Regions from separate parts of the Arthrobacter sp. P1_C12_2 genome, predicted to be linked through region 4. Evidence: riboswitches for the same ligand, from Rfam matches in the RefSeq annotation. Region 4 holds a riboswitch; each other region holds the start of a gene.

Region 1 (5,325 bases), on a different contig from region 4:
CGCCTGCCCGAGGACGCGGGCGTCATTGTCCGCACCGCGGCCGAGGGTGCCTCCGAGGAGGAGCTGACGCACGACATCAACCGCCTCCGCGCGCAGTGGGAGGGCATCGAGGGCCAGTCGACATCGACCAAGATCCTCGCCCCCGAGCTGCTTTACGGCGAACCTGACCTGACCATCAAGGTGGTCCGGGACGTCTTCAACGAGGACTTCTCCAAGCTGATCGTCTCCGGCGAGGAAGCTTGGGACACCATCGAGGCCTACGTCACCTACGTGGCACCGGACCTCGTGGGCCGGCTCGAGAAGTGGACCAAGGACTCGGACATCTTCGCGGCCTGGCGCATCGACGAGCAGATCCACAAGGCCCTGGACCGGAAGGTCTTCCTGCCCTCGGGCGGTTCGCTCGTGATCGACCGCACCGAAGCCATGACCGTGGTGGACGTCAACACCGGCAAGTTCACCGGCTCCGGCGGCAACCTCGAGGAAACCGTCACCAAGAACAACCTGGAAGCGGCCGAGGAAGTCGTCCGGCAGCTGCGCCTGCGCGATATTGGCGGCATCATCGTGATCGACTTCATCGACATGGTGCTCGAATCCAACCGCGACCTCGTGCTGCGCCGCATGGTGGAGTGCCTGGGCCGGGACCGGACCAAGCACCAGGTGGCCGAGGTGACCTCGCTGGGCCTCGTGCAGATGACCCGCAAGCGGATGGGCACCGGACTTCTGGAAGTCTTCGGCGAGCAGTGCGAAACGTGCGCTGGCCGCGGCATCGTCACCCACGACGAGCCGGTGGAACACCGCCGCGCCAACACGGTCGCCGCGGAACACTATGTGCCGCGCACCGAGGCCCAGCCTGCTGCCCGCACGGAGCGCAAGAGCCGTCGCCGCGGCAGGGGAGGCCAAGGCGCGGAGACCGTGCCGGCCGCACCCGCGCCCGTGCACGCTGAGCCCACCGAGGCTGAGCGCCACGCCAAGGCCGAAGCCACCCGTGCCGCGCTGGCGAATATCGCTGCCGCGGCGCACGCCGCGCACCTGCACGACGGGGAGGCAGCCGCTGCCAGCGACGCCGGGGCCCGCCAGGCCGCCGTCGACGCCGTCACGCAGCTCGCAGCCGCGGACGAGGCAGCCGGTCGTCCCGCAACCGTGCTGACGTTCGGCGGCGAGCAGGTGGCCCTGCCCTTCGTCGAGCACGCCGAGGACCAGCCGACACCGGCTCTGACCCTGGACCTGCTGACCGAGGCCTTCGCCAACCTGGGCGAGGCCGAGGCCGGCAAGCCGGCCGGGATGGACACCGAAGCGCCTGCCGCGGCCACCGAGGCACCCGCAGCAGTGCGCGCTGCCGAGGCTCCGGCGTCACGGACAGCTGACACCACTCGTGGCCGCCGCGGGCGACGCAACCGGAGCGCCAGCCGCGCCCAGGGCGCAGCCAACGAAACCTCCGTGGAGCATCGCGAGGCGACCCGGCCGGCCGCGGCCGGATCGATCCACGAGGCCAAGGCACCCGCCGCGGCCAGGCCTGCTTCCATCCCGGCAGGCAACGAGCCGATCATCCTCGGCGTCGGCGTACCGGCGTCGGAGCTGTAGTGTTCCGCAACTAACCACGTTCCCGACCGGTCACCATTTCGACCGGTCGGGCTGCGGGTCCGGGCCCGAGCGGGCGTAACATACGTCCGCTCCGGCCCGGGCCCGCTCGTGGGTTAAGGGGGCAACCGGGTGGCAACGGCTAGGCTGGAACACTGACACGGGGTGCCGCGCATCAGCCGGCTGAGATCCAGACCCGTTGAACCTGTCCGGTTAGCACCGGCGAAGGGATGTCTGCCTTGTCCGCGAGACCGAATCCGTCCGAGTTTCTGCCCAGCGAGTTTCAGCCGACCAATTTTCTGCCCAACGAGTTTCTGCCGGCGCAGCCCCGCCCGTCCGCGCCGCCGCGCATACCCCGCGTGCTGGCCATCGCCGGCTCTGACCCCTCCGGCGGAGCCGGGATCCAGGCCGACCTGAAAAGCATCGCGGCGAACGGCGGCTACGGCATGGCCGCCATCACCGCCCTGACAGCGCAAAATACCCAGGGCGTGCGCGCCGTCCACGTCCCCCCGGCCGCGTTCCTCACGGCGCAGCTGGACGCCATCAGCGACGACATCGGCATCGACGCCGTCAAGATCGGCATGCTCGGCGACGCCTCTGTGATCGACGCCGTCCGCAGCTGGCTGGAAAAGGTGCGCCCCGCCGTCGTCGTCCTGGACCCGGTGATGGTCGCCACCAGCGGCGACCGGCTTCTGCAGGAATCGGCCGAGACCGCCCTGCAGGCCCTCCTGCCGCTGGCGCACCTCATCACGCCCAATCTCGCCGAACTCGCCATCCTGCTCAAGGAGCCCGTCGCGGCCGACTGGGCTGAGGCCCTGGCGCAGGGCAAGCGGCTAGCCGCACTGACCGGCACCACCGTGCTGGTTAAGGGCGGACACCTCCAGGGCGGGCAGCACGGGGACGGACCCGTCCACGACGCCGATGCCGCCGACGCCGACGCAGGCAATGCCGCCGACCCCGGCTGCCCGGATGCGCTGGTCAACACCGGCGGCCTGCTCGGCCAGGAAACGGTGGTGGTGCCGGGGGAGCGGATCGCCACGCGCAACAGCCACGGCACCGGATGCTCCCTGTCCTCGGCCATGGCCACCGTGCAGGTCCGGGTGGGGGATTGGGAAGCGGCGTTGCGGGAAGTGAAGCCGTGGCTGCTCGGCGCGCTCCGCGAAGCCTCGGTCCTGGACGTCGGCACCGGCAACGGCCCGGTCCACCACTTCCACCACCTGCAGCGAATCAAGGATGGGCAGGCCCTCAAAGACGGCCAGCGCGGCCAGCGCGGTCAGCACCACCCCGGCGGGCACGGTCCGGCGGAGGGCGAGTTCGCCGCAGCCCTCCGCGCAGGAGCCACGGGCGATCTTGAGGCCATCTACGCCCTGGACTTCGTCCGCGGACTGGCCGACGGAACCTTGCCCGAGCACGAGTTCGCGTACTACCTCGCCCAGGACGCCATCTACCTCAACGGCTACTCCCGGGTCCTGGCCCGCGCCGCCGCGATCGCCCCCACCGAGGCCGAGCAGCTGTTCTGGGCCCGTTCGGCGCAGACCTGCCTGGAAGTCGAATCCGAGCTGCACCGTTCCTGGCTCAGCACCCGCCCGACCGCGCCCACCCTGGGCCCGGTGACGAAGTCGTACGTGGACCACCTGCTGGCTGCCTCTGTGTCCGGCAGGTACGGGGTCCTCGTGGCAGCAGCGCTGCCGTGCTTCTGGCTCTACGCCGAGGTCGGCTCCACCCTGCACCGGGAGTTCCTGGCCGGCGGCGCCCCCGGGGCGCACCCTTACGCCGACTGGCTGCGGACCTACGCCGATGAGGACTTCGCCGCCGCGACCCGGCAGGCCATCGCGTACACGGACACGGCAGCCAGACGGGCATCGGAGAGCGAGCGGGAGGCCATGGCACTGGCTTTCCGGCAGTCATCGCGCTACGAAGTGGACTTCTTCGACGCGCCGCGGCTGTACGCCTGACACGACCTGGCCCACACAGCGAGTACGATGGTTGGGCACGGTTCCGGAAGTCGTTGCGGCAACACAGCATCAAGACGGTCGAGATCACGGTCAAGAACATTGACAGGATCTTTGCTTCAAGACGTTGTGGCGCCTATCACGGACTACCCGCCGGAACCAGCCTCATTTGCGGCCGAAGGCAAAATTAGCGTATTCTAGATCTTCGGTGCTTACGCCAACACTTGGGTTATGACCCTGAGGACAGTCTGTTTGGAATTCCAAATGGATTTGTTCCGGGGATAGCTCATGGGTTCCCCCGGGGAATCCACCGGCGTTGAGGCACAGCGTGAGCCGGTCCAAACATTTTGGCCCCTGGTTCCGCACGCAAATCTAGTAATAAACGTCGAGAGAAGTGAGTTCCCCAGTGGTGTACGCGATTGTCCGCGCAGGCGGCCGCCAAGAGAAGGTTTCCGTTGGAGACTTCGTTACCCTGAACCGCGTCCCCGGTGGAGCCGGCAGCACCTTTGAGTTGCCCGCACTGCTCCTGGTGGACGGTGACAAAGTCACGTCTGCTGCTGCGGACCTGGCCAAGGTAACGGTTACGGCTGAGATCCTCGAAGACCTCCGTGGTCCGAAGATCGTCATCCAGAAGTTCAAGAACAAGACCGGTTACAAAAAGCGTCAGGGCCACCGTCAGGAACTGACCAAGGTCAAGATCACCGGTATCAAGTAACTCTTCGTTACTGTTCAGGTTCCAGCAGATTCCCCAGAATTTTTGAAGGCAGGCATTCCAAATGGCACATAAAAAAGGCGCGAGTTCCACTCGCAACGGTCGTGACTCCAACGCCCAGTACCTCGGCGTCAAGCGCTTCGGTGGCCAGGTAGTTTCCGCAGGCGAGATCATCGTCCGCCAGCGCGGCACCCACTTCCACCCGGGCGCCGGCGTAGGCCGCGGCGGGGACGACACCCTGTTCGCCCTGACCCCCGGTGCTGTCGAGTTCGGCACCCGCCGTGGTCGCCGCGTTGTGAACATCGTGGCTGCTGCAGCTGCAGAGTAGCAATAAGTTCTAAATCGGTGGGGCGGGCCATTAGGTCCGCTCCACCGGTGTTTTAACCGCATTACAATCATCTTGGGCCCCTTTGGGGGTCCGGGGAACAGCACTGAGGAGATCCACGTGGCGAGCTTTGTAGACCGGGTAGTACTGCACGTATCCGGCGGTACCGGCGGCCACGGCTGTGTCTCCGTTCACCGCGAGAAGTTCAAGCCCCTCGGCGGTCCCGACGGCGGCAACGGCGGCAACGGCGGCGACGTCATCCTGCGCGTGGACCCCCAGACCACCACCTTGCTCGACTACCACCACGCACCCCACCGGCACGCCACCAACGGCGGCCCCGGCATGGGCGACTGGCGCGGCGGCAAGAACGGCGAAACCCTGATCCTTCCGGTACCCGTGGGTACCGTGGTGAAGTCCAAGTCCGGCGACGTCATCGCCGACCTCGTGGCCGAAGGCGACGAGTACATCGCCGCCGCCGGCGGCATTGGTGGCCTCGGCAACGCGTCCCTGTCCTCCCAGAAGCGCCGCGCGCCCGGTTTCGCGCTGCTCGGCATCGAGGGCGAATCCAGCGACGTTGTCCTGGAACTGAAGTCCATCGCTGACATCGCCCTGGTCGGCTTCCCCTCGGCCGGCAAGTCCAGCCTGATCGCCGCCATGTCCGCCGCCCGGCCCAAGATCGCGGACTATCCCTTCACCACCCTCATCCCGAACCTGGGCGTCGTCCAGGCCGGTGAGGTCCGCTTCACCATTGCCGACGT
Region 2 (5,325 bases), on a different contig from region 4:
AGGGCCTGCGGGGCGCCGGGAACGGCCAGCTTGTCGAAACCGGCGTCGTCACGGCCGACGACGCGCTGCAGCGCCGGGATGCCGAAGCCGAGGGTTTTGCCCGTGCCGGTCTTGGCCTGGCCGATGATGTCATGGCCCGCCAGTGCGACCGGCAGCGTCATGGCCTGGATCGGGAAGGGGTGGGTGATGCCGGCGTCGGCCAGGGACTCCACGATGTCCGCGCGGACATTGAAGTCGGCAAAGGTTTTTTCGGCAATCTCGTGCGGCTTTTCGTCCGAGATGATGGTCTCTTCAGGCTCGATGGTCTCCGTGCCGGACTCATCGGTCAGAAGCTGGTGCGTGTGCAATTCACTCACAGGGGAGTTTCCTTATTCATTTTGGGCTGCGCTGCTTGCTCAACGGGGCCGGCCATGGTGGCCGTTCCGGAGCACGCTCAGGCGCGCAAGCATTTCCAGTGGAAGCCGATCGCGGGCTATCTAAATGCTGGCACTGGGACCAGCGGGTGTATCTCAAGATCGCGTAGGGGCGGGCTTGTTGAATTCGAAAATCATGGAAATCAACGACCGGGCATCCATATCTACCTCTCCAGTCTAGCTGTACAAGGCCCGGTTCCCCGACTCGACCCGTGATCGCGCCCCGGGAGCGTGCCGGCCGCGGACCGATAGCGGTCCGTCGTCGTGACCGTCAGCCTACGAGCTCCAACTGGATTTCGCGTGTGGCGATGTCCGAGGACACCACCCGGACCCGGACCTGGGTGCCCGGTTCCAGTTCGCCTGGGCATCGTGCGGTCACGGCGGGCTCGGCGATCTGGACGATCCCGGACGGGCCGTTCCCGTTGCCGTTGGCCTTGCCACCGTTCCCGTTCCCGTTCCCGTTTCCGTTGCTGGTGCCGTTGGCGCTGGTGTTCCTGGCCGGCTTGGGACCGGAGATGACGACGGCGTCGAATTCCTGGCCGACGTGGTTGACGAGCAGTGCCGCCTCCACGGTGTCCAGCGACAGCCGCTCCAGTTTCGCGGCCAGCTGGTCCGAGGTGCCCATGATGGCCGGGAGGGACGGCAGTGCCGCCCGGGCCCACGCCGGAACTTCGGTGCCGTTGCTCAGGGCCTCGCAGATCACCAGCACGAAGCGGTCCACCAGCCGCCGCAGCGGCGCCGTGGAATGGGCGTACGCGGCGCCGATGGCGGACTGGACAGCGGCTCCGGGCACCGTGCCGTCGAAGTACGTGTACCCGGCACCGCGGAAGAGCATCCCGGCCGAATGCACAATGGCCAGCTGCCGGGGGTCTGTCGGGTCCAGGGTCCGCAGGTACTCGCCGTAGCGCATTTCCCCGTCCCAGGGCTTGCCGAGGGCGTGGGTCTGGCGGTGGAAGTGCCGCAGCGACGCCTCGTCCGGGGCGGGCATGGTGCGCAGGATGCCGACCTTGCCCTGGAGCATGAGCGCGGCGGCGGCCATCCCGGTCATGAGTGAAATCTGGGCGTTCCAGTCCTCCACCGGCAGCGCCGGGGCCGCCACGATCCGGTAGCCGCCGTCGGGCAGTTGCTGGATCTCCTGTTCCGGCATATTCAGGCTCGCGCCGCCGCGCAGGCGTTCCAGTTCTACCCGCTTGATGCCTACTTCTTTCAACAGCTGCAGCACGGGCGCCGCGGTGCTGGCGTCGAGCTCGGCCTGGACGCCCTTGTAGTTGAGCTTCGCGCGGCTGCGGACCTGTGCCCGGCGCACGAGGACTGAGGTGACCTCGGCCGCGGCGTCGAGCTCGAACTCCCAGACGAACGCCGCGCACAGCTGCCCGGCGAGCAGGCTGCCGGCGGCCTCGCTGATGATCTCCGGATGCAGCGGAATCCTGCCGTCCGGGGTGTAGAAGGTCTGGCCGCGGCGGCGGGTCTCGGCGTCGAGCGCCCCGCCCGGGGCGACAAATGAGGGGACATCGGCGATCGCGTAGAAGACCTTGTAGCCCCCGTCGCCCCGTTCGATAAACAGGGCCTGGTCGAGGTCGGTGGACGATGCCGGATCGATGGTCACGAACTCGACATGCGTCAGGTCAAGGTCCGGGAGCTTGTGCTCGGCGACCGCCGCCTCCGCGTCGCGCAGCACGTCCTCCGGGAACGGGCCGGGCAGTTCCAGCGTGGTGCGCAACGCCTTGAGAGCCCCGGCAAGCTGGTTCTGCTGCTCGTGGACACTGGGGGTCAGACGATGATGGGACACGAAAATCAGGGTAGCCCGATTTCCGCTATTAGTCTTGGATGATGAGCGCAACTGCGGACGATCCGGCCCTCTACAACAGTTTTCTTTCGGAGCTGCTGGGAGTCTTGGCGTACGGCGAGCTTTCCGCCTTCGAGCGGCTGTCCTCGAGTGCCCGGTATTCGCCCACGCTGCATGACCGTGAGGTGCTGGGCAGAATGGCGGTGGTCGAGTTCCAGCATTACGAACTCGTCCGGGCCCGGCTCGAGCACATGGGCCTGGACACGGAGGCCGCCATGCTGCCGTTCCAGCCCTCGGTGGACCACTTCCACGAGCGCACGCGCCCGGCGGACTGGTACGAGGCGCTCATGAAGGCCTACGTGATTGACACAGTCGCCGCGGACTTTTACGGCGTCGTTGGCCGGTACGTGGACGCCGGAACCCGGGAGCTGATCGGGCAGGTCCGCTCCACCGGCGAGTCCACGGCCGTGCTGCAGGAGCGCCTCAAGGCGGCCCTGGCCGATGACCCCCGGCTGGCGTCGCGCCTCGCGCTGTGGGCCAGGCGCCTGCTGGGCGAGGTCCTGAACCACGCCCAGCGGGTCAGCGCTGAGCACGCGTTCCTCGGCGGCCTGTCCGGGCTGGACGACGCCGGCGCCCGGGAGATGATAAACGGCCTGGCGGCCGAGCTCGCAGCGAACCACGCGCGCCGGATGGCAGAGCTGGGTCTCGCCGGATAGGTTCAGGCCGGGAACCTGCCTAGGATTCTGCGGCGTCCAGCGCCGCCAGCAGTGCACCTGCGGCGTGGGCCGGATCAGCGGCGTCGGTGATCGCCCGGACCACCACGATCCGCCGGGCGCCGGCGTCGACTACCTGCTCCACGTTGCTGAGGTCGATCCCGCCGATCGCGAACCACGGCATGACGCCGTCGACCTTACCGGTTCCCTCCGTGTCCGCCCGGCCGATCGCCTGGGCGGCGTAGCGCACCAAGTCGAGGCCGACGGCGGCGCGTCCCGGCTTGGTGGGCGTCGCCCACACGGGGCCTACACAGAAATAGTCGAGTCCTTTGCGGCCGGGCGAGGCAGCAATGGCGGCGTCCACCTGTTTCGGGCTGTGGGTGGACAGGCCGATAACGGCATCTTTGCCCAGGAAGCCGCGGGCGGCGTCGAGCGAGATGTCCTTCTGGCCGACATGAAACACAGGAGCCCCGGACAAGGAGGCGATGTCCGCCCGGTCATTGACGGCCCACAGCCGTCCGTGACGCAGCGCTGCGGCGTGCAGGACCTCCAACAGTTCCAGTTCCTCGGACGCCTCGAGCGACTTGTCGCGCAACTGGATGATGTCCACGCCGCCGGCGAAGGCGGCGTCCACGAAGTCCTCGAAGTCGCCGCGGTCCCTGCGGGCGTCGGTGCAGAGGTAGAGGCGGGCGGTGGTGTGGAGGGGGTCCTGGCTCATGGGACCAGCCTAGTTCCTCTAAACTGGGCGCATACCGCGGGAGCCCGCAGCAGCCATGTCGCCGCTGCACGGCTGAGAGGGCGTCAGAGCCGACCGCTTGACCTGATCCGGCTAGTACCGGCGTAGGGAAGGAATTTTTCATGGGCACACGAGCCGGCCGTTCAGCCGAAGCCGCAAATGACGCCGCCGCCCAGGTTTGTGACACCGGGCCTGATTCTGCAGAGACAATCACCGCGGGGGATATCAGTGCCGACGTGGCCGTGATCGGCGGCGGCGTGATCGGCCATGGCATCGCATTCGAGGCCAGCCGGGCAGGCCGCTCCGTGGTCTTGATTGATGATGCTCCCGGCAGCGGAGCCAGCTGGGCCGCGGCCGGCATGCTGGCCCCCGTGAGTGAGCTGCACTACCAGGAGGAGCAGCTCCTGGAACTGATGCTTGAGGCCTCCCGGCTGTGGCCAGGATTCGCTGCCGCAATCGACGCCGGTGCCGGCGGCACGGAATCCCCGCTGGGTACCGGCTATTTGACGACGGCGACCCTCGCGGTCGGGGCCGACGCGGCGGACCGGCGCGCGCTCGCGGACCTGAGGGACGTCCAGCTGGCCTGTGGCCTCAGCGTGGAACCACTGACAGTGCGCGAGGCACGCGGCCGGGAACCCCTGCTGAGCCCCGGCATCTCGTGCGCCTTCGACATCCCGGCCGACCACCAGGTGGACCCCCGCCTGCTGATCGCCCGGCTCGCCGGCGTCCTCGGCGCGGAGAGCGGCGGCAGCTTCGTCCGGCGCCGCGCGGCAGGCCTGCTGTGGCAGGACGGACAGGTGGGGGGCGTTCGGCTGGCCGGCGGCGGTTCTGTGCGGGCTGCGGAAACCGTCGTCGCCAACGGGCTCGATGCCCCCGGGCTCGGGGAGCTGCCCGCCGGGCTGGCGCTGCCGCTGCGGCCCGTCTATGGCGACATCCTCCGGCTTCGCGTTCCCCCGCATCTGCAACCGCTGCTCACGGCCACCGTTCGGGGCATGGTGCGCGGTGTCCCCGTGTACATCGTCCCCCGCCAGGACGGGACCGTGGTGATCGGAGCCACCCAGCGCGAGGACGGACCATCGGATCCGCACGCGGTGTCCGCCGGCGGCATCTACCAGCTGCTGCGGGACGCCCAGCAGCTGGTGCCCGCGGTCGCCGAGCTGGAGCTGGTGGAAGCCACGGCCCGGGCCCGGCCCGGCACACCGGACAACGCCCCCCTGCTGGGGCGGGTGGCACGACCGGACGGCGGGGACGTCCCGGGACTGATCATCGCCACAGGTTTCTTCCGGCACGGCGTCCTGCTGACCCCCGCGGCGGCCGCAGTGTGCCGGCAACTCATGGACGGGACTCCGGACCCGCGCTGGTCCGGGTTCCGCCCCGACCGTTTTTCCCGCATCCCGGATTTGTCCGGGGACAGCCCCAAGAAGGAAGCAGCATGAACATCAGACTGAACGGAACGGAGCAGAGCGTCGCGGACGGCGCCTCCGTCAGCACACTGGTCAGCCAGCTCACGGGGCGGAGCATCGGCGCCGACGGCCGGGCCGCCGACGGGCGGAAGCTCGGTGTGGCTGTGGCCCGCAACGCCGAAGTGGTGCCGCGCAGCCAGTGGCACGCCACGGCGCTCGCCGACGGCGACGACGTCGAACTTGTTACGGCAGTCCAGGGAGGATGACCAGCATG
Region 3 (5,325 bases), on a different contig from region 4:
CATGACGACGTTCTTGCCCTCCCAGGACCAGGCTTCCCGCGGCCGGTCCCAGTACAGCTCAATGCCGTTGCCTTCGGGGTCGTTGAAGTAGAAGGCCTCACTGACGAGGTGGTCCGCACTGCCGGAGAAGGACTGGGGCTCGTACTGGGCCGCGCTGGCAATGGTGGCCGCCAGGGAGTGCTGGTCCTCGAAGAGGAGGGCGGTATGGAAGAGCCCGGCCTCGCCGCGGGAAGGAAGGTTCAAACCAGGGGCGGGCGCCAGGTGTACCAGCGGCTTCTGCCGGCGCCCAAGGTAGAGCCCGCCGTCCTGTTCGGCCACAGTCTCCAGCCCGAGGGCGCGCTGGTAGTAATCGGTCATGAGCTTCATGTCGCCGACCTTGAGCATCACCGTGCCCATGGCGAGGTCGGCAGGAAGGAGGTCCTGGGTGCTGGCTTCTGCGGTCATCGAAACGCTCCGTGGATTCTTTGGCCACCGGATTTCGGTGACTCTGCATAGAAGTAAATTACTTGAAGCTTCAATTTATTCCTAATGACCGGTCTGCGCCCGGTTCACCGGCAGCCCGCGCAGCACAATGTGCTGGATCCGGCGGAGCGTGGCAGGTTTGCTCCGCGGGTCCTCGGCGGTGACAAGGACATCCGCACTTGCCCCATCACAGATGGACTCCGCGCCGAGCCACGTCCGCGCGGACCAGCTCGCGGCGTCGAGGGCGGCGGCGCCGGGAAGGCCGGCGGCGTGCAGGGCCTGGATCTCGTCCACGATCCGGCCATGGCTGATCACGCTTCCGGCGTCGGTTCCGGCATAGATCGCCACCCCGGCCTCGTGGGCTTCGAGCACCCGCTCCGCCCGCCGCGCCCACAGCGAGCGCATGTGGGCGGCGTAGCGGGGGAACTTGGTCTCCGCCCGGGCCGCGATGTCCGGGAACGTGGCGATGTTGATCAGGGTGGGCACAATCGGGACGCCCTGCCCGACCAAGCGCGGCAGGTGCCGCGGCAGCAGCCCGGTGGCGTGCTCGATGCAGTCGATCCCGGCGTCGAGCATGTCATCGAGGGTGTCTTCGGCGAAGCAGTGCGCGGTGACGCGGGCCCCTTCTTCGTGGGCGGCCTGGACGGCGTCCTTGACCGTCCGGGCGGGAAAGCTGGCGGCGAGATCGCCGGCGTCGCGGTCAATCCAGTCCCCCACGAGCTTGACCCAGCCGTCGCCTGCGCGGGCCTGCTTGCGCACCGCCTCGACGAGATCCTCGGGTTCGACCTCGACGGCCAGGCCCGGCAGGTAGCGCCGGGTCCTGGCGAGGTGCCGGCCGGAGCGGATGATCCGGGGAAGGTCAGCGCGCTGCTGGAGCCAGCGGGTGTCGTGGACGGCGCCGGCGTCGCGGACCAGCAGCGTCCCGGCGTCGCGGTCCGCCAGAGCTTGGGATTCCGCGGTGTCCTCGGTAACGTCCCCGCCCGGGCCGAGGCCGACGTGGCAGTGTGCGTCCACGAGGCCGGGAATGACCCAGCCGTCAAGCACGAGCCCCGGCGCGGCCGCCGGACGGTGGAAGGTCAGCCGGCCCTCCACCGACCACAGCCCGTGGCGGACCTGGTCCGCCGCGGTGAGGATGGGGCCGCTGAACTCGATGATGCCGGTCATGACCTAAAGCCTAATCCGCATGACGATCCGCCGGCCCAGATCATCCAGCCCCAGCTGCGCTTCGTGGATCCGTAGGGCGCCCAACGCCTGCCCATGCTGGGCGAATTCCTCGAAACCGCAGCTCGCATAAAACGGCGCATTGAACGGAACGTCCGCGAACGTGCACAGCGTCATCGATAAATAGCCACGACCCCGGGCCGCATCGAGGGCCGCCTCTACCAAGGACCGTCCTATCCCCCGCCCAGCGGAGTCCGCCTGCACGGAGAGTTGTTCCAGATGGGCCTGGCCGCCGACCTCGTCAACGCGGGCAAACCCTACGGGCGGGGTTCCGGAGACAAGTATGAAGAGCGGCTCAACCGGCGTCGTCACCCCCGGGGCCGGGAGCGCCTGGTTCCCCAGCTCGGCTTCGAGGATGCGGTCTGCTGAGGCCTCGAGAACCGGCAGCGCCGGGAGGTCTTCCGGCGTCGCCATCCGGATGCGGGGCACGGCCCTGGGCAGAGTCACAATGCCACGCTAACACCGCGGCCCGACCGCGCCGCGTCACACTCGACAGCCGGCCGGAGGTGCGTGGTAGCTTCGTCTACGACCACACGGGTGCCCCTGCAGGGGCTGAGATCGGGCTGACGCAGCCTGCGACCGTTGAACCTGTCCGGGTAATGCCGGCGAAGGAAGTGAGCTTTTCCGTGAACACCCAAGTGACACAGCACAGCCCTGTCCAAATTCAGTCTGCCCACATTGAGTCAGCCGACAATCAGCCAGCAGCCACCACGCAGTCGCTGAAGTCCCACTCGCTGGCCTTCACCACGGACCCGGACCACGGCATCCGCGTCCCGGTGACCGAGATTGCCTTGGAACCCTCACCGGGCGGCGTCCCGAACCCTCCCTTCCGCGTCTACCGCACGGCCGGCCCGGGCAGCGATCCGGTCCGCGGGCTGGAACCGTTCCGCGCGCCCTGGATTGAGGCCCGGGCGGACACCGAAACCTACGCCGGCCGGCAACGTGAACTGCTCGACGACGGCAAGTCGGCGGTGCGCCGGGGTGCGGCGTCGGCCGAGTGGCGGGGCGGTCGCCCGGTGCCGCGCCGCGCGGTTGAGGGCAGGACCGTCACGCAGATGCGCTACGCCCGGGACGGGGTCATCACCCAGGAAATGCGGTTCGTCGCGCTGCGCGAGAACTGCGATGTGGAGCTGGTGCGCCGCGAGGTGGCCGCGGGCCGGGCGATCATTCCCAACAACGTCAACCACCCTGAATCCGAGCCGATGATCATCGGCAAGGCGTTCCTGGTGAAAATCAACGCCAATATCGGCAACTCCGCCGTGACCAGTTCCATCGCCGAGGAGGTCGACAAACTCCAGTGGGCCACGCAATGGGGCGCGGACACCGTCATGGACCTCTCCACCGGGGACGACATCCACACCACGCGCGAGTGGATCATCCGCAACTCCCCCGTCCCCATCGGCACGGTCCCGATCTACCAGGCGTTGGAAAAGGTCAACGGCGAGGCCAACGCCCTGACCTGGGAGATCTTCCGGGACACCGTGATCGAACAGTGCGAGCAGGGCGTGGACTACATGACCATCCACGCCGGCGTGCTGCTGCGCTATGTGCCCCTGACGGCCAACCGGGTCACCGGCATCGTGTCCCGCGGCGGTTCCATCATGGCCGGCTGGTGCCTGGCGCACCACCAGGAGAACTTCCTCTACACGCACTTCGACGAGCTGTGCGAGATTTTCGCGAAGTACGACGTCGCGTTCTCCCTGGGTGACGGGCTGCGGCCGGGAGCGACGGCGGATGCCAACGACGCGGCGCAGTTCGCCGAGCTGGACACCCTGGCCGAGCTCACGCGGCGGGCCTGGGAGTTCGATGTGCAGGTCATGGTGGAGGGTCCCGGGCACGTGCCCTTCCACCTCGTCCGGGAAAACGTGGAGCGCCAGCAGGAACTCTGCAAGGGAGCCCCGTTCTATACGCTCGGGCCGCTGGTCACCGACATCGCACCGGGCTACGACCACATCACCTCGGCAATCGGCGCCACGGAGATTGCCCGCTACGGCACCGCCATGCTCTGCTACGTCACGCCCAAGGAACACCTCGGGCTGCCGAACAAGGACGACGTGAAGACGGGCGTGATCACCTACAAGATCGCGGCCCATGCCGCCGACCTCGCCAAGGGCCACCCCGGCGCCCACGAACGCGACGATGCCCTGTCCAAGGCGCGGTTTGAGTTCCGCTGGCGGGACCAGTTCGCGCTGTCCCTGGACCCGGTGACGGCCGAGGCCTTCCACGATGAGACGCTACCCGCGGAGCCGGCCAAGACGGCCCACTTCTGCTCGATGTGCGGTCCCAAGTTCTGCTCCATGCGGATCAGCCAGGACATCAGGGACGAATACGGTTCGGCGGAAGCGCAGGCGGCCCTGGCGCAGAGGGCGGCCGGAATGCAGGCGAAGAGCAACGAGTTCCTCGCCTCGGGGGGCAAGGTCTACTTGCCGGAGCCCTCGGTGGGAGGACCCGCAGCCTCCTAGGACGCCCGGGCGTGCTGGCGGCGGCTGACCTCGGCGATGTACGAGCGGATGGCCCGGGCCCCTTCGGCTGAATCCTGGGGCCGGTGCCCTCCCGGGGCCGTGCGGTGCAGGGCGCCGGTCTCGCGCAGGTAGCCGGCGATTTCCTCATACAGCGGTTCCCAGCCGCCGGTCAGGACCAGTGTCGGCACGCCCGGCACGATCTGCAGCGGGGCTTCCCACGGCGGCGCCTGCAGGCGGAGCCGGCGCGCTGCCCGGAGGGCCTCCGGCGTCGTGGCCCCAGGGGCTTCGGCCGCGAACGCGCGGCGGATGAACTCCCGCTGGAAGTCGTCGTCGCTGAGGTTGTACCGGACATCGAAGAGCGGCTGCATGAGGGCCCGGTGCGCGGCGGTGGCCGGGAGCTCCGCGGTCAGGGACAGGCAGGCCGGTTCCACCAGGGTCAGCGACTGGACGAGGTCGGGCCGCTCGACGGCGGCCATCATCGCGGCGATCGCGCCCTGCGAATGGGCCACCACGTGGCCGCCGGCCTCGCCGCGGCCGTCGTCCGCCAGCGACGCGAGCACGATTGCGGCGTCGGCGGCGAAGTCCGATTCGAGCGGTTCCGCGACGGCGTCGAACCCGTGCCGCCGCAGGAACAGGGCGTCGTAGTCCAGCGCCATCCCGTGCTGTTTTGGCCACGCGGCGGCACCGAAGCTGCCATCCCCGTGGACGAAGACTACGCGCTGCTTGAACATTGTCTTACCCTATGGCACCGAAGTGCTGATGCCGCCGGCGACACAGTGCCGGCGGCAGTCAGCCCTTGCGGCTACTTGCTGCCGCCGAGGAACTTGTCGAAGCCCTTGGGCAGGTTCAGCTGGGACGGATCGAAGTCGCCGCCCTGCTGGCCGAACGACGCACCGGTGGGCAGGGCCTTGGGGCCGGCGGCACGCCGCGCCTCGGCGTCGCGCAGTTCCTGCGCCGCCTTGGCCGGGTTGCCGGAGCGGGCCTTCTTCTTGGGCGCCGGCTTGGCTCCCTTTCGAGCACCGCCCCCGCCGGGCATCCCCGGCATGCCAGGCATCCCGCCGCCGGCGGCCATTTTCTTCATCATCTTCTGGGCCTGGGCAAAGCGTTCCAGCAGTCCGTTGACCTCGGATACGTGTACACCGGAACCGCGGGCAATGCGGGCCCGGCGGGAGCCGTTGAT
Region 4 (5,325 bases):
CCGTCCTGACGGTGACCGCCGTCGTACTGTCCCTGGCCGCCGCGGGGGCGATCATCCGGATCGGGCGGGGCCCCTCGCTGCTGGACCGGGTTCTCGCCGCCGACGTGCTGCTGGCCATTTTCGGGGCGGCCCTGTGCATCGATATGGCCGTCAACCGGCACCTCAACAACCTGATGCTGCTCGTTGCGATTTCCCTGATCGGCTTCGTCGGGTCGGTGACCGTGGCCCGGTTCGTGGCCGACAGGCGGGAGGGTGTCCGTGAATCCTGACACTGTGATCGACGCCGTCTCCGCCGTGTTCATGGTGACCGGCGCCCTGATGTCCCTCGCCGCGGCCATCGGGCTCCTGCGGTTCCCGGACCTCATGAGCAGGATGCACGCGGCCACCAAACCGCAGGTCCTGGGCCTGTTCCTGCTGCTGGCGGCCCTCGGCCTGCAGATGCGCACCTGGTCGGTATGGCCAGTCGTGCTGGTGGCCTGGCTCTTCCAGCTGCTCACCGTCCCCGTGTCCGCCCACATGGTGGGCCGGGCCGGCTACCGGACCAAGCACCTGCACCCGGAACTGCTGAGCTCCGACGAGCTCGAGGCCGTAGTCCAACAGGCAGCAGGCCAGCAGGCGGCCACGCACGGAACGGACGACGACGACGCCGGCCGCTGAGCCCCTTCAGCGACAGGAGCGGCGGCCGGCGCTTCGACAGGCGCGGCGGCGGCGCCGCGGCTAGTCGAGACCGGTCAGACGAGGTCCTCGGTCTTGGCGAAGCGGGTGATCGCGCGCTGGGTGCCGCGGTTGGCGAGCACCTGGATGATGGCGCTGACTGATGCGGAGATCAGGGCGAACGTCAGGGCCGAGCGCAGCGTGGTGGGCACGTCTTCCTCGTTGCCCTTGGGCGGCTTGTTGCCCGTGGACTTTTCCCACAAGGTGTCCACCAGCTTGGTGCCGGCAAAGCCGGCCAGGAGGCTGACGCCGGTGCCGAGCAGCTTGATGAGGATGTTCATTCTTCGGTCTCCTTGGGACGGGAACAGGGTCTCTGCCTAGCCTAGCGTTCCGGGGTGAGGACCATCCGCAGGGCCTCGACCACGAGGTCGTGGTCCGCCTTCTGGGGCAGGCCCGAGACCGTGACGACGGCGACGGCGCCCGTGCCGCGCAGGTAGATGGGGAACGCCCCGCCGTGGGCGGCGAACTCCGTCTGATCCCACCAGGCGTTGTCTTCGATCCTTCCGCCGGCAGCGCGGGCGCGGAGGCCCACCAGCAGGGACGGGACCTCGTAGCGCATGGCGGTGCTCTTCTTGGCGTTGATCCAGCGCTCGTTGTCCGGTGTGGCGCCGTCCAGCGCGGCGTGGAAGAGTACCTGCTCGCCTTTGGTGATGTCGACGGCGATGGGCAGCGAGCGTTGCCGGCCCAGCTCGACAAGGAGGAGTCCGAGGTCCAGGGCGTCGTCTTTGCTGAACGACGCGAACTGGAGCGTCTCCATCTCGGCCAGCACGCGGCCGATGAGCGCAGCCAGGGAGCCCTGCGGCTGAGGATCGCTCGAGTCGGGATCGTATTCCCCGGTGGGATCTTGTGTGGCCGGTATGTGCGTCAAAATATTCCAGCTTTCCGGTGGGTGACGAGGCCGCCCGCTGGCGGGTCCGGGTGTCCGACACGATGACTCTACCAAGAGGGGCGTTCCCGCCCGCCGGGACCGCCGCTGTCCCGTCCCCGATTGTGACGGGATGTCACTGAAAACCCGGCCGTCCGGGTGTAAACTGAGCCAGCCCACAAGGGCGAAAAAAATTACGACAGGGGAGCGCCGCCGTCGGGCATCGCCGGAACAATCCGGGGCAACCTTTGGTGGGCGCTGAGAGTGCGGACAGCCGCAGACCCTCGAACCTGATCCGGTTAGTACCGGCGCAAGGGAGTCGAGTTCTCAGGGTGCGCGGAGGGCGGCGGAAGCCGAGACCGGCCGGAGCACCCTCCCCTCCTGTTCCTCAGGAGGACGACATGACAGATATTTCAGCACAGCATGGTTCCGCCAGCCGTTCATCCGCCCGCCGCGACTACAGCTGGCGCGTGGTGGACATTGTGGTGGCGGCGTTGATCGCCGTTGCCGGCGGCGTCATTTTCTGGGCCTGGTCCCAGGGCGCGAACCTGATTTCGACCCCGGTGAACGCGGTCTACCCGCCGCTGAGCGGACTCTACGCCGGCGGCTGGATGATCCCGGCGGTGCTGGGCATGCTCATCATCCGCAAGCCGGGCGCGGCGCTCTTCTGCGAGACCGTTGCGGCCACGGGCGAGCTCATCATGGGGTCGCAGTACGGCACCACGGTGCTGATCTCCGGCATCCTGCAGGGCCTCGGCGCCGAACTGGTCTTCGCGGCCTTCCTCTACAAGAAGTTCAACCTGCCCGTCTCCGTGCTGGCCGGAGCCGGCGCGGGCCTGTTCTGCGGCCTGAACGATTCCTTCCTGCCGTGGGGCTGGAACATCGCCTACGAGGCCGGCGACAAGCTCGCCTACATCGTCTTCACGACGATCTCCGGCGCAGTGATTGCCGGCGGACTGGCCTGGCTCGCCACGCGTGGCCTGGCCAAGACCGGAGTGCTGGGCTCCTTTGCCTCGCGCAAGGCCGCCACGGAGCCCGTCTTCTCCTGAGCCCCGTTCCTTGAACCCTGCAGAGAACCCATGAGATCTTCATCAGGCGTCCGGCCGGCCGCCGTCACGGCCCGTGGCTGGGGCTGGCGGCATGCCGGACGGACCCGGCCCGCGGTCAGCGGCCTCGACCTGGACATCCGGCCGGGGGAGCGCGTGCTCCTGCTCGGCCCCTCCGGCGCCGGCAAGTCGACGCTGCTCCACGCCCTGGCCGGAGTGCTGGGCGACGGCGCGGCCGGCGCATCTGGGCAGGCCGGCGACGCCGAAGACGCTGACGAGACCGGAAGCCTGCTGATCGACGGCGCCGCGCCACGGGCGCAGCGTGGCCGCGCCGGGCTGGTGCAGCAGGACCCGGAAACGCAGGTGGTGCTCTCCCGCCTCGGCGACGACGTCGCCTTCGGGGCTGAGAACCTCGCCGTCCCGGCGGCGGAGATCTGGCCGCGCGTGCGCGAGGCCCTCGACGACGTCGGGCTGGGCCGGCTGCCGCTGGACCACCCGACGTCGGCCCTCTCCGGCGGACAAAAGCAGCGGCTGGCGCTCGCCGGGATCCTCGCGATGCGGCCAGGACTGCTGCTGCTCGACGAGCCGACCGCCAACCTCGACCCCGCGGGCGTCCTGGAGGTCCGCGACGCCGTGAGCCGCTGCCTGGACAAGACGGGCGCCACGCTGGTGGTCGTGGAGCACCGGGTGGGGGTCTGGAAAGACCTGGTGGACAGGATCGTGGTGCTGCAGCCCGGGTCTGCCACGGGCTCCGCGGTGTTGAACCCCGCCGTACTCATTGACGGGCCACCGGACCGGGTCCTGGCCGAGGCGCGGGACATGCTCATCGGCGCGGGCGTCTGGGTGCCGGGCTACGTCCCGGCGACGCGGATGCGGCCGCCGGCGCGGGACGCGGGGCAGCTCCTGCTCACGGCCGAAGCGCTCGCGGTGTCCCGCGAGCGGCCACGGCGTGCCGGGCTGCGCGACGGCTTCCGCACCATCGCGCCGCGACCGGTCCAGTCCGGGGTCTCGGTCCAGGTCCGCGCCGGCGAGGCCCTGACCATCACCGGACAGAACGGCACGGGGAAGTCCACCCTGGCGCTGACGCTGGTCGGTCTCCTGCGGCCCGTCGCGGGAACGGTCTCGGCCGCGGCGGAGCTCAGCGATGACGCCGGAACCGATCCCTACCGGTGGAAGGCCCAGCAGCTGATCGCCAGGATAGGAACCGTCTTCCAGGAACCCGAGCACCAGTTCGTCACCGGCAAGGTCCTCGACGAGCTCATGTTCGGCCCGCGCCACCTCGGCTACGGCGAAGACCGCGTGGACGAGCTACTGGAGCGGCTGCGGCTGACGGAGCTCGTGGACGCCAACCCCTACACGCTCTCCGGCGGCGAGAAGCGGCGCCTTTCGGTAGCCACCGTGCTGGCGGCGCACCCGCAGGTGCTGGTCCTGGACGAACCCACCTTCGGCCAGGACGCCAATACCTGGGCCGAACTCGCCTCGTTCCTGTCCGAGCTCCTCGACGCCGGCACCGCCGTCGTGTCCGTGACCCACGACGCCGAATTCAGCGCCGTCCTAGGCGGTACCGAACTCCGGCTCCGGCCACGGGATACTGCCACCGCGGATGCTCCGGGCCCGGATCTTGAGTTGCCGGAGGGGGCCTCGCCATGAGGGACGCACTGAGCCTGCGCGGCAACCATGCGCTGCTGACCCGCGCCAACCCGCTCGCCAAATTCACGGCGGTCACCCTGATCACCCTGGTCCTGGCGCTGTCCATTGACTGGGTCTCGGCGTCGGTGGCGCTGGCCTTCGAACTGCTGCTCCTGCCGCTGACCGGCCTGACCGTGGCCTTGCTGTGGCAGCGCGGCTGGCCGCTGATCCTCGCGGCGGCGCTGGGCGGCTGGAGCACCGCCATACTCTCACCCGACGCCGGATCCGTCCTGCTCGACGCCGGGATCTGGTCCATCAGCGCCGGATCCCTGCAGTTGGGGATCGGCTTCATGCTCCGCGGGCTCGCGATCGCGCTGCCCGCGGTGCTGCTGATGAGCTGCACCGACCCCACCGACCTGGCCGACGCCCTGGCCCAGAACGCAAAACTGCCGCACCGGTTCGTCCTGGGCACACTGGCCGCCATGCGGCTCGTCGGGATCATGGCCGAGCAATGGCAGACCATCGGCATGGCCCGGCGGGCACGCGGCGTCGGCTCGAGCGGCAACCCCTACCAGCGGTTCCGCGCCGCACTGGGCCAGAGTTTCGGTTTGCTGGTGCAGGCGATCCGGAGCGCCTCGCGGCTCGCGGTGACCATGGAAGCCCGCGGGTTCGGCGGCGCCGCGCGGACCTGGGCCCGGCCGTCCACGTTCAGCGGACTCGACGCCTGGGTGCTGCTCGGCGGACTCAGCATCGCGGCTGCCGCCGTCGCCGCGGCCCTCGGCGCGGGCACCTGGAACCTCGTCTTCCTCACGCGCCAGTAACCGGCGGTCGCGCCGCAGACGGGCGCCCTCCGCCGGTTCGACGGGGATCGCGCCGCCGGTTATCGCATGATGCGGGTATTTGTGTGAGATTGGCGCCATTCCGGCCGCAATTGCGGCAATTGATAAATCATGCGTGATATTTTCGGGGCATGACTCAACCGACTGCTGAACACGTAGGCATCCTGCTCCGCGAGGCGCGCGGGGCGAAGGGCTGGACCCAGGGACAACTCGCCGCCGAGCTCGGCACCAG

What was found. Region 4 has a riboswitch for thiamine pyrophosphate ahead of AC1DZQ_RS02390 (ECF transporter S component). Riboswitches for the same ligand answer to the same signal wherever they lie in the genome.
Region 1: linked by a shared signal. The riboswitch ahead of AC1DZQ_RS06135 (bifunctional hydroxymethylpyrimidine kinase/phosphomethylpyrimidine kinase) and the one ahead of AC1DZQ_RS02390 (ECF transporter S component) in region 4 are both predicted to bind thiamine pyrophosphate.
Region 2: linked by a shared signal. The riboswitch ahead of thiO (glycine oxidase ThiO) and the one ahead of AC1DZQ_RS02390 (ECF transporter S component) in region 4 are both predicted to bind thiamine pyrophosphate.
Region 3: linked by a shared signal. The riboswitch ahead of thiC (phosphomethylpyrimidine synthase ThiC) and the one ahead of AC1DZQ_RS02390 (ECF transporter S component) in region 4 are both predicted to bind thiamine pyrophosphate.

What each region holds. Positions count from the first base shown of each region.
Region 1 covers NZ_JBFUAF010000004.1:67,868-73,192, forward strand. Annotated here, with positions in the region: gene AC1DZQ_RS06130 (Rne/Rng family ribonuclease) at 1-1,581, shown strand, start outside; TPP riboswitch at 1,730-1,826, shown strand; gene AC1DZQ_RS06135 (bifunctional hydroxymethylpyrimidine kinase/phosphomethylpyrimidine kinase) at 1,929-3,533, shown strand; gene rplU (50S ribosomal protein L21) at 3,937-4,245, shown strand; gene rpmA (50S ribosomal protein L27) at 4,307-4,570, shown strand; gene obgE (GTPase ObgE) at 4,688-5,325, shown strand, end outside.
Region 2 covers NZ_JBFUAF010000006.1:58,623-63,947, forward strand. Annotated here, with positions in the region: gene AC1DZQ_RS08430 (DEAD/DEAH box helicase) at 1-356, opposite strand, end outside; gene AC1DZQ_RS08435 (RNB domain-containing ribonuclease) at 685-2,202, opposite strand; gene AC1DZQ_RS08440 (ferritin-like fold-containing protein) at 2,244-2,915, shown strand; gene thiE (thiamine phosphate synthase) at 2,935-3,630, opposite strand; TPP riboswitch at 3,657-3,777, shown strand; gene thiO (glycine oxidase ThiO) at 3,771-5,084, shown strand; gene thiS (sulfur carrier protein ThiS) at 5,081-5,317, shown strand; gene AC1DZQ_RS08460 (thiazole synthase) at 5,323-5,325, shown strand, end outside.
Region 3 covers NZ_JBFUAF010000012.1:129,144-134,468, reverse strand. Annotated here, with positions in the region: gene AC1DZQ_RS14220 (VOC family protein) at 1-444, opposite strand, end outside; gene AC1DZQ_RS14215 (amidohydrolase family protein) at 526-1,626, opposite strand; gene AC1DZQ_RS14210 (GNAT family N-acetyltransferase) at 1,630-2,130, opposite strand; TPP riboswitch at 2,207-2,314, shown strand; gene thiC (phosphomethylpyrimidine synthase ThiC) at 2,310-4,145, shown strand; gene AC1DZQ_RS14200 (alpha/beta hydrolase) at 4,142-4,876, opposite strand; gene ffh (signal recognition particle protein) at 4,948-5,325, opposite strand, start outside.
Region 4 covers NZ_JBFUAF010000001.1:506,129-511,453, reverse strand. Annotated here, with positions in the region: gene AC1DZQ_RS02410 (MrpF/PhaF family protein) at 1-269, shown strand, start outside; gene mnhG (monovalent cation/H(+) antiporter subunit G) at 301-657, shown strand; gene AC1DZQ_RS02400 (DUF4235 domain-containing protein) at 732-995, opposite strand; gene AC1DZQ_RS02395 (heme-degrading domain-containing protein) at 1,037-1,582, opposite strand; TPP riboswitch at 1,771-1,914, shown strand; gene AC1DZQ_RS02390 (ECF transporter S component) at 1,981-2,628, shown strand; gene AC1DZQ_RS02385 (ABC transporter ATP-binding protein) at 2,659-4,275, shown strand; gene AC1DZQ_RS02380 (energy-coupling factor transporter transmembrane component T family protein) at 4,272-5,075, shown strand; gene AC1DZQ_RS02375 (UDP-N-acetylglucosamine 1-carboxyvinyltransferase) at 5,225-5,325, shown strand, end outside.